Regions from separate parts of the Stappia indica genome, predicted to be linked through region 1. Evidence: predicted binding sites of a transcription regulator. Region 1 holds the regulator's gene; each other region holds the start of a gene.
What was found. Region 1 encodes PhoB, which activates phosphate uptake and scavenging genes when phosphate is short. Its sites were predicted from a motif close to TGTCATNNANCTGTCAT; they were not measured.

Region 2: a site for PhoB is predicted at 1,062-1,078, ahead of GH266_RS07795 (esterase-like activity of phytase family protein). Genes of this name have one in related genera too.
Region 3: a site for PhoB is predicted at 932-948, ahead of GH266_RS10245 (YdcH family protein). Genes of this name have one in related genera too.

The regions. Positions count from the first base shown of each region.
Region 1 is NZ_CP046908.1:4,064,383-4,066,579, forward strand. It holds gene phoU (phosphate signaling complex protein PhoU) at 1-393, shown strand, start outside; gene phoB (phosphate regulon transcriptional regulator PhoB) at 531-1,232, shown strand; gene GH266_RS18970 (GcrA family cell cycle regulator) at 1,371-1,913, opposite strand.
Region 2 is NZ_CP046908.1:1,651,758-1,653,954, forward strand. It holds gene GH266_RS07795 (esterase-like activity of phytase family protein) at 1-998, opposite strand, end outside; gene GH266_RS07800 (class I SAM-dependent methyltransferase) at 1,104-1,925, opposite strand; gene GH266_RS07805 (metal-dependent hydrolase) at 1,922-2,197, opposite strand, start outside.
Region 3 is NZ_CP046908.1:2,178,945-2,181,141, reverse strand. It holds gene purE (5-(carboxyamino)imidazole ribonucleotide mutase) at 1-225, opposite strand, end outside; gene GH266_RS10250 (YdcH family protein) at 352-561, opposite strand; gene GH266_RS10245 (YdcH family protein) at 978-1,157, shown strand; gene GH266_RS10240 (acyl-CoA synthetase) at 1,280-2,197, opposite strand, start outside.

The sequences.
Region 1 (2,197 bases):
CGCGTCATCGCCATCGAGGGCACCTTCGACTCCAAGAAGTTCGCCCTTGGCGTCGAGCACATGACCGAGCTCGCCCAGAGCCAGCTCAAGGATGTGCTGGACGCCTATGCCGGGCGCGACGGCACAGCGGCAGCCGCCGTGCGCGATCGCGACGACGAGGTCGATGCGCTCTACACCTCGATCTTCCGCGAACTCCTCACCTACATGATGGAGGATCCGCGCCAGATCTCGGTCTGCGCCCATCTGCTGTTCTGCGCCAAGAACATCGAGCGCATCGGCGATCATGCCACCAACATCGCCGAGAACGTCATGTACATGTCGACCGGCGTGCTGCCGACCGACGAGCGCCAGAAGGTCGACGAGACCGGCATCGAGACCGATACGGCGTCCTGAGGGCGTTCAGGCGAACTGAGCATGGCGCGGGCGGCACTGTCGCCCGTCGCCGCTGACAACGAGAGCCGGCAAGGCGGCGCGAGCGAAAAGCCGCGCCGATGCCTCCCGGCCGGGTCGATTGGACAAGGGTACCCCATATGCCGAAGGTCCTGATTGTCGAGGACGAAGAGCCTCTGGTGATGATGCTGCGCTACAATCTCGAGGCCGAGGGCTACAAGGTCGAGACGTGCATGCGCGGCGACGAGGCGGATCTTCTCCTGCGCGAGAGCCAGCCGGACCTGCTGCTTCTCGACTGGATGCTGCCGGGTCTGTCCGGCATCGAACTGTGCCGCCGCCTGCGCTCGCGTCCCGAGACCGAGCGCCTGCCGGTGATCATGCTCACCGCGCGGGGCGAGGAGCAGGAGCGCATCCGCGGCCTTGCCACCGGCGCCGACGACTACGTGGTGAAGCCCTTCTCGATCCCCGAGCTGATGGCGCGCGTGCGGGCCATGCTGCGCCGGGCAAAGCCGGAGGTGGTGTCCTCTCTGCTGCGCGCCGGCGATCTGGAACTCGACCGGGAAACCCACCGGGTGCGCCGTTCGGGGCGCGAGATCCATCTCGGTCCGACCGAGTTCCGCCTGCTGGAATTCCTGATGACGTCGCCGGGGCGCGTCTTCTCGCGCGAGCAGCTGCTGGACGGTGTCTGGGGACACGACGTCTATGTCGACGAGCGGACGGTCGATGTTCACGTCGGCCGGCTGCGCAAGGCCATCAACCGCGGCAAGGTGCCGGACCCGATCCGCACCGTGCGCGGCGCCGGCTACGCCTTCAACGACCAGTTCGCCGCCGCCGCGTCCTGACGCGCGCCGGCGGCAGGGACGCCGGGCAGGGCGGTCTGCCCACCTATCTGCGAACAACGAGAAAGGCCCGCCGCGGTGATCGCAGGCGGGCCTTTCTCGTTTCGGCTGCCCATCTTGAACAGATGGGCGGGCGTTGCCTCAGCCGTTGGCGACGTTGCGGTCGCGGCGGCGGTCGCTCGCCGGCTGGTAGGCGATGCGGCAGTGATAGGTGCAGTAGGGGACGCCCGGGTTCGACGGGTGGCCGCAGAAGTAGAAGTCTTCCTTGGTCGGGTCGCCGATCGGCCATTTGCAGGTCCGCTCGGTCAGCGTCAGGATGGTCGCGCGCTTGGCGATCGGCACCAGCTCGGCAACGGGCTTGGCCTGCGGCGCGGGGGCTGCGACCGGTGCCGCCTCGACCTTCAGCGCGGTGGCGCCCATTGTCTGCGGTGCCGACGGGGCGCTGCCGCCCTGCTGCGGCGAGGCGGTCTGCGCCGCGTCCTCGGCGCCGCCCTTTGCCGGCTTGCTCCGGGGCTTCTGCGCAGGTGCGGCCGCCTTGGCGCGTCCCGACAGGCCGAGACGGTGGACCTTGCCGATCACCGCATTGCGGGTGACGCCGCCCAGCTCGGCGGCGATCTGGCTGGCGCTCAGCCCGTCCGTCCAGAGCTTTTTGAGAAGGTCGACGCGTTCGCTTGTCCAGGACATGCGCTCAACTCCGTGTTTGATCGGGCCCCGACATCTGGTTAATAAAAGGTTATCGGCACACCGTAGGGGTGCCCCGCTCATTGCCGGATTTTGAGGCTATTGTGAGTCGGATACACGAGATGTCGTATTTCTTGACTGCAAAGCTACAATATGCCGGGTTTGCGGTTCAAGGTGAGGGGGCGATTCACCTGGGGATTGATACGGTTTTCCCCAGAAAAGGCCGTTTCTGGCGACTTTGGCCCTGCCGGGCGCCTGGCGGCGCGCTCAGCCAATTCCGTTGACTT
Region 2 (2,197 bases), 2.4 Mb from region 1:
TCCGGATAGTGGCCGGCCGTCGCGACGCGGTATTCGAAGTCGAGACCGCTCTCGTGGAGCACCTCGCCGGACTTCGAGAAGATCGTGAAGCCGCGCGAGCCGCCCTCGTAGTCGCCCTCGTTGGCAACGACCAGCCGCTCGCCGTCCAGCCACTGCACCGCATCGGGCTCGCGGGCAACGCCGGTCAGCGTGCCGTCGAAGGTCAGCGCGCCCTCTTCCTCGACGTCGACATTCTCCAGATCGACGGTCCCTGCGGAGAAATGCGAGAGGATCTCGCCGCTGGCGCCATCGACGACGACGATGTGGTTGTTTTCCTGCAGCGTCACCACGACCTCGTTGGCCGCGTTGATGTCGACGAATTCCGGCTCCGGGTCCTCAGGGGCGATGGCCGCCAGACCGGTCAGGTCGACCTTGCGGGCCTTGGCGCAGTCGGGCAGGCCGTCGACCACCGGCAGCAGCACCAGGAAGCCCGCCGGCATCTGCGGCAGCGCGCCGTCGTTCAGGTCCTCGTCGCGCTCGTTCTCGATTGCCACCGCCATGAGATCGCCGGACGGCGACAGGGCGACGGAATCGGGCTGGCCGCCGAGATCGCAGGAGGCTCCGATCTCGCGCGAGGCGATGTCGATCACCGCCAGCCGGCCGGACGGCGCGGTGTAGCTCGTCGAGGTGTTGACGCCGGCGAAGACCTTGCCGCCCAGCACCGTCACCGAGGTCGGTTCGCCGTCGAGGCCGACGAAGCCGGCCGGCTTGGGCGACGCCGCATCCGTGATGTCGATGAAGCCGACCCCGCCCAGCGGGCTGTCGGAATAGACCAGCATCGACCCGTCGGCGGTCGCCGTGATGATCTCGGCCGAGGTTTCGCTCTTGCCGTCCGTGCCGGCCGGCAGGTTGGTGTTGACCGGGAAGGAGGCGACCCGGTTGAACACCGGATCGGCGGAGGCCGCGACGGTCGAGCCGAGAAGCGCGGCGGCAAGCGCGCCGAGCACCGAGAATTTCATGGATGTTTCCCCCGAAGATGGCAGGCGGCACACGGGCCGATCCGGCAGTGTTACGGGGTGGACATGACATCTGCTTGACAGCCGGGGCGGGCCGTCAAACTGCTTTTACGCCAGAGGCTTGCGGTAACGGCGGGCAAGATAGACGACGCCGCCGGACTGCAGGTTGCGATAGAGCAGCGAGCCCTTGGCGCCGGAAAATTCCTTCAGGAACCGCCGCATCAGCGCGCTCTTCTGGATGCGGCTCATCTTGCGCTCGTTGACCGCGTCGAGCGCGCTGACCACGCCCGGCGACAGGTTGGTCTCGCTCTCCAGCACCAGGCCCGAGGCGCCGAGATCCCGGTCCAGCCCCTCGATCATCGTTGCCGCGCGCATGTCGGCCCAGGTGAAGCAGCCGCCCGGCGCCAGCACCCGCGCCACTTCCCGGGCGAAGGCCGGCACATCGGCGTAGCAGTGGGAGGACTCGATGTTGACGACGATGTCGAAGCTTCCATCGGCAAAGGGCAGCGCCTCTGCGTCGCCCACCTCGAAGGCAAGGTTCGGCGTGTCGTCGTTGAGCTGCCGCGCCCGGCGCACCGTCTCCGGCGAATAGTCGAGGCCGGTCACCGCGGCCGGCGCCATGTAGCGGGCGATGTAGCGCGCCCCGCCGCCGCGGCCCGAGCCCACTTCGAGCACGCGCGCGCCCTCGACCGCGAGCCCGGCCATCGCCTGGTGGTAGAGGCCGATGAACGCGCGCTCCGGCTCGTCCTCCGCCGTCAGGGCAAAGGCATCGCCCGCCGGCAGGTAGCCGTAGTTCATGAAGCGCCAGTCGCTGTCGCGCCACAGTCGCGACAGCATGTTGTAGAGCCGCTTCCATGCCCATTTGCGGCTCTTCGGGAAGGCGCCGCGCTCGACCGCACGCAGGATGTATCCGAAGGCGCGGCTGGTCATCGGGCGGGGGTCTCCTTGGCCGGGTCGCCGGCGGCATATTCGTTGGCGAGCCAGGCCCGCCCCTTGCGGATCAGGTCGCTGTCGTCGACCTTGCGCGGATCGTAGCCCGGCTTGTAGTAGCGCAGGAAAGCCAGCAGGCTCAACCGCGTGTAGCCGGGCCGCACCAGCAGCAGCCAGGCGAAGCGCGACCAGAAGCGGAAGCCCGTGCGAATGCCGTCGGCCTGCGCGTACAGGCGGACGTTGCGCAGGAGGATGCGGCTGAAGTGGAAGGC
Region 3 (2,197 bases), 1.9 Mb from region 1:
GGGCAGGTGGGCGGCGCCGCCGGCACCGGCAATCACCACCTTGAAGCCGGCATCGCGCGCGCCGGTCGCAAAGTCGTAGAGCCGCTGGGGCGTGCGGTGGGCCGAGACGATGCGCGCCTCATGCGAGACGCCGAGCGCCTCCAGCGTGTCGGCGGCGTGTTTCATGGTCGGCCAGTCGGACTGACTGCCCATGATGATCGCCACTTGCGGATTTGCCTCGCCCATGCGCGCCCCTGCCTGAGGTTTCTGTTGCCGGTCGTGCCGGAAGGCCCCGCACTATAGGCAGAGCCGGGCAGGGCGCAAGGGGCTTGCGGGGCGCGGGACGGCGGCGGGCGCCGGCCGGGCAAGCCCTCAGGCGATGATGTCGGGGAGCAGGCGATCCTCGAGCGTCGAGATGCGGTCCTTCAGCGACAGCTTCTTCTTCTTCAGCCGCTGAAGCTGCAAGGCGTCGGCGCGCCCGGTCTCCACCATGGCGCCGATGGCCATGTCGAGATCCCGGTGTTCCTGACGCAGGCGCGCAAGCTCGATGCGCACCGTCTTGTCGTCGAATTCGCTGTCCATGCCCGCATCCATGCCTTTACTCCAGACTTCCGGCGCAAACGCCCGCAAGATCAGCGGAAGAGCCAAGGCGGAACGCCGGGCCTTTCCGAAAAGCCGATCGTCTTTCCTGGCCCGGAAATGCTTCCTCCCGAAGGCAAAACCGCTCCTCGTCCCGAGGATACCGCGATGGCGGGCCGGGCGGTAGACCCGTTGAGCAGGATGGTGAAGGCAGGGGGCCTGCAGGCCGGCCGGGGCAGGGTGTCGCAGGGGGCGAGTGCCGGGAATTCCTCGCAAAAATGACGTAGGGGAATTGTGCGTAAACCCGGCGCTAACGGCGTTTTCGCAATCGGGCCGGGCGGCTGCGGAAGCGTTCGACAGGCAGGGCAGGCTGTGTCACACTCCTGTTGTCAAACGCGAATAGGCAAGGAGGTTTATCCATGTCCCTTCAGTCGCATCTGGTCGAGTTGAAGAAGCGCCACTCGGATCTTGAGCGAAAACTGGAAGAGGCGATGCGCCATCCAAGCGCGGACTCGCTGGAGCTCGCCACCCTCAAACGCCAGAAACTTCAGCTCAAGGACGAGATCGAGCGGATTAGCTCCGGTTCCACCCTGCACTGAAGACGTTGCATTGACATTCGAAGGGGCCTTGCGGTCGCTTCACCAACAGCAGAAGCCGCGGCAGTGCCGCGGCTTTTGCCGTTTCGGGGCCGGCTGGTTCGGGGGCAGGCTGGGGGGCGGCGTCAGACCTTTTTCGCCATCTCGCGCAGCACGAATTTCTGGATCTTGCCGGTCGAGGTCTTCGGCAGTTCGGTGAAGACCACATGGCGGGGCACCTTGTAGCGGGCAAGCCGCTCACGGCAGAACTCGATGATCTCTTCCGCTTCCACCGTCGCACCGGGGCGCAGCTCGACGAAGGCGCAAGGGGTCTCGCCCCATTTCTCGTCCGGTCTTGCGACCACGGCGGCGGCCATCACGTCGCGATGCTTGAACAGCACGTCCTCCACCTCGATGGAGGAGATGTTCTCGCCGCCCGAGATGATGATGTCCTTGGACCGGTCCTTGAGCTGGATGTAGCCGTCCGGGTGCATGACGCCGAGATCGCCGGAATGGAACCAGCCGCCGGCAAAGGCCTCGGCCGTCGCGGCCGGGTTCTTGAGATAGCCTTTCATCACGACATTGCCGCGGAACATCACCTCGCCGAGGGTCTCGCCGTCGGCGGGAACAGGTTGCATGGTCTGGGGATCGAGCACCGCCAGGTCCTCCAGCGCCACGTAACGCACGCCCTGGCGCGCCTTCAGCGCCGCCTGCTCGGTGGCGGGGCGCGCATCCCATTCGCGCTTCCAGTCGTTGACGACGGCAGGACCGTAGACCTCGGTCAGGCCGTAGAGATGGGTGACGTTGAAGCCGGCCTCCTTCATCGCTGCAAGCACGGCCTCGGGCGGGGGAGCTGCGGCGGTGAAGAACTCGACGATGCGCCCGGCAAGGTCGCGCTTTTCGGCCTCGGGCGCGTTGAGCACCGTCGACATGACGATGGGCGCGCCGCACAGATGGGTGACGCCTTCGTCCGCGAGCGCGTCCCAGATCTGCTTGGCCCTGACCCAGCGCAGGCACACATGGGTGCCGGCGACCAGCGAGAGCGACCAGGGGAAGCACCAGCC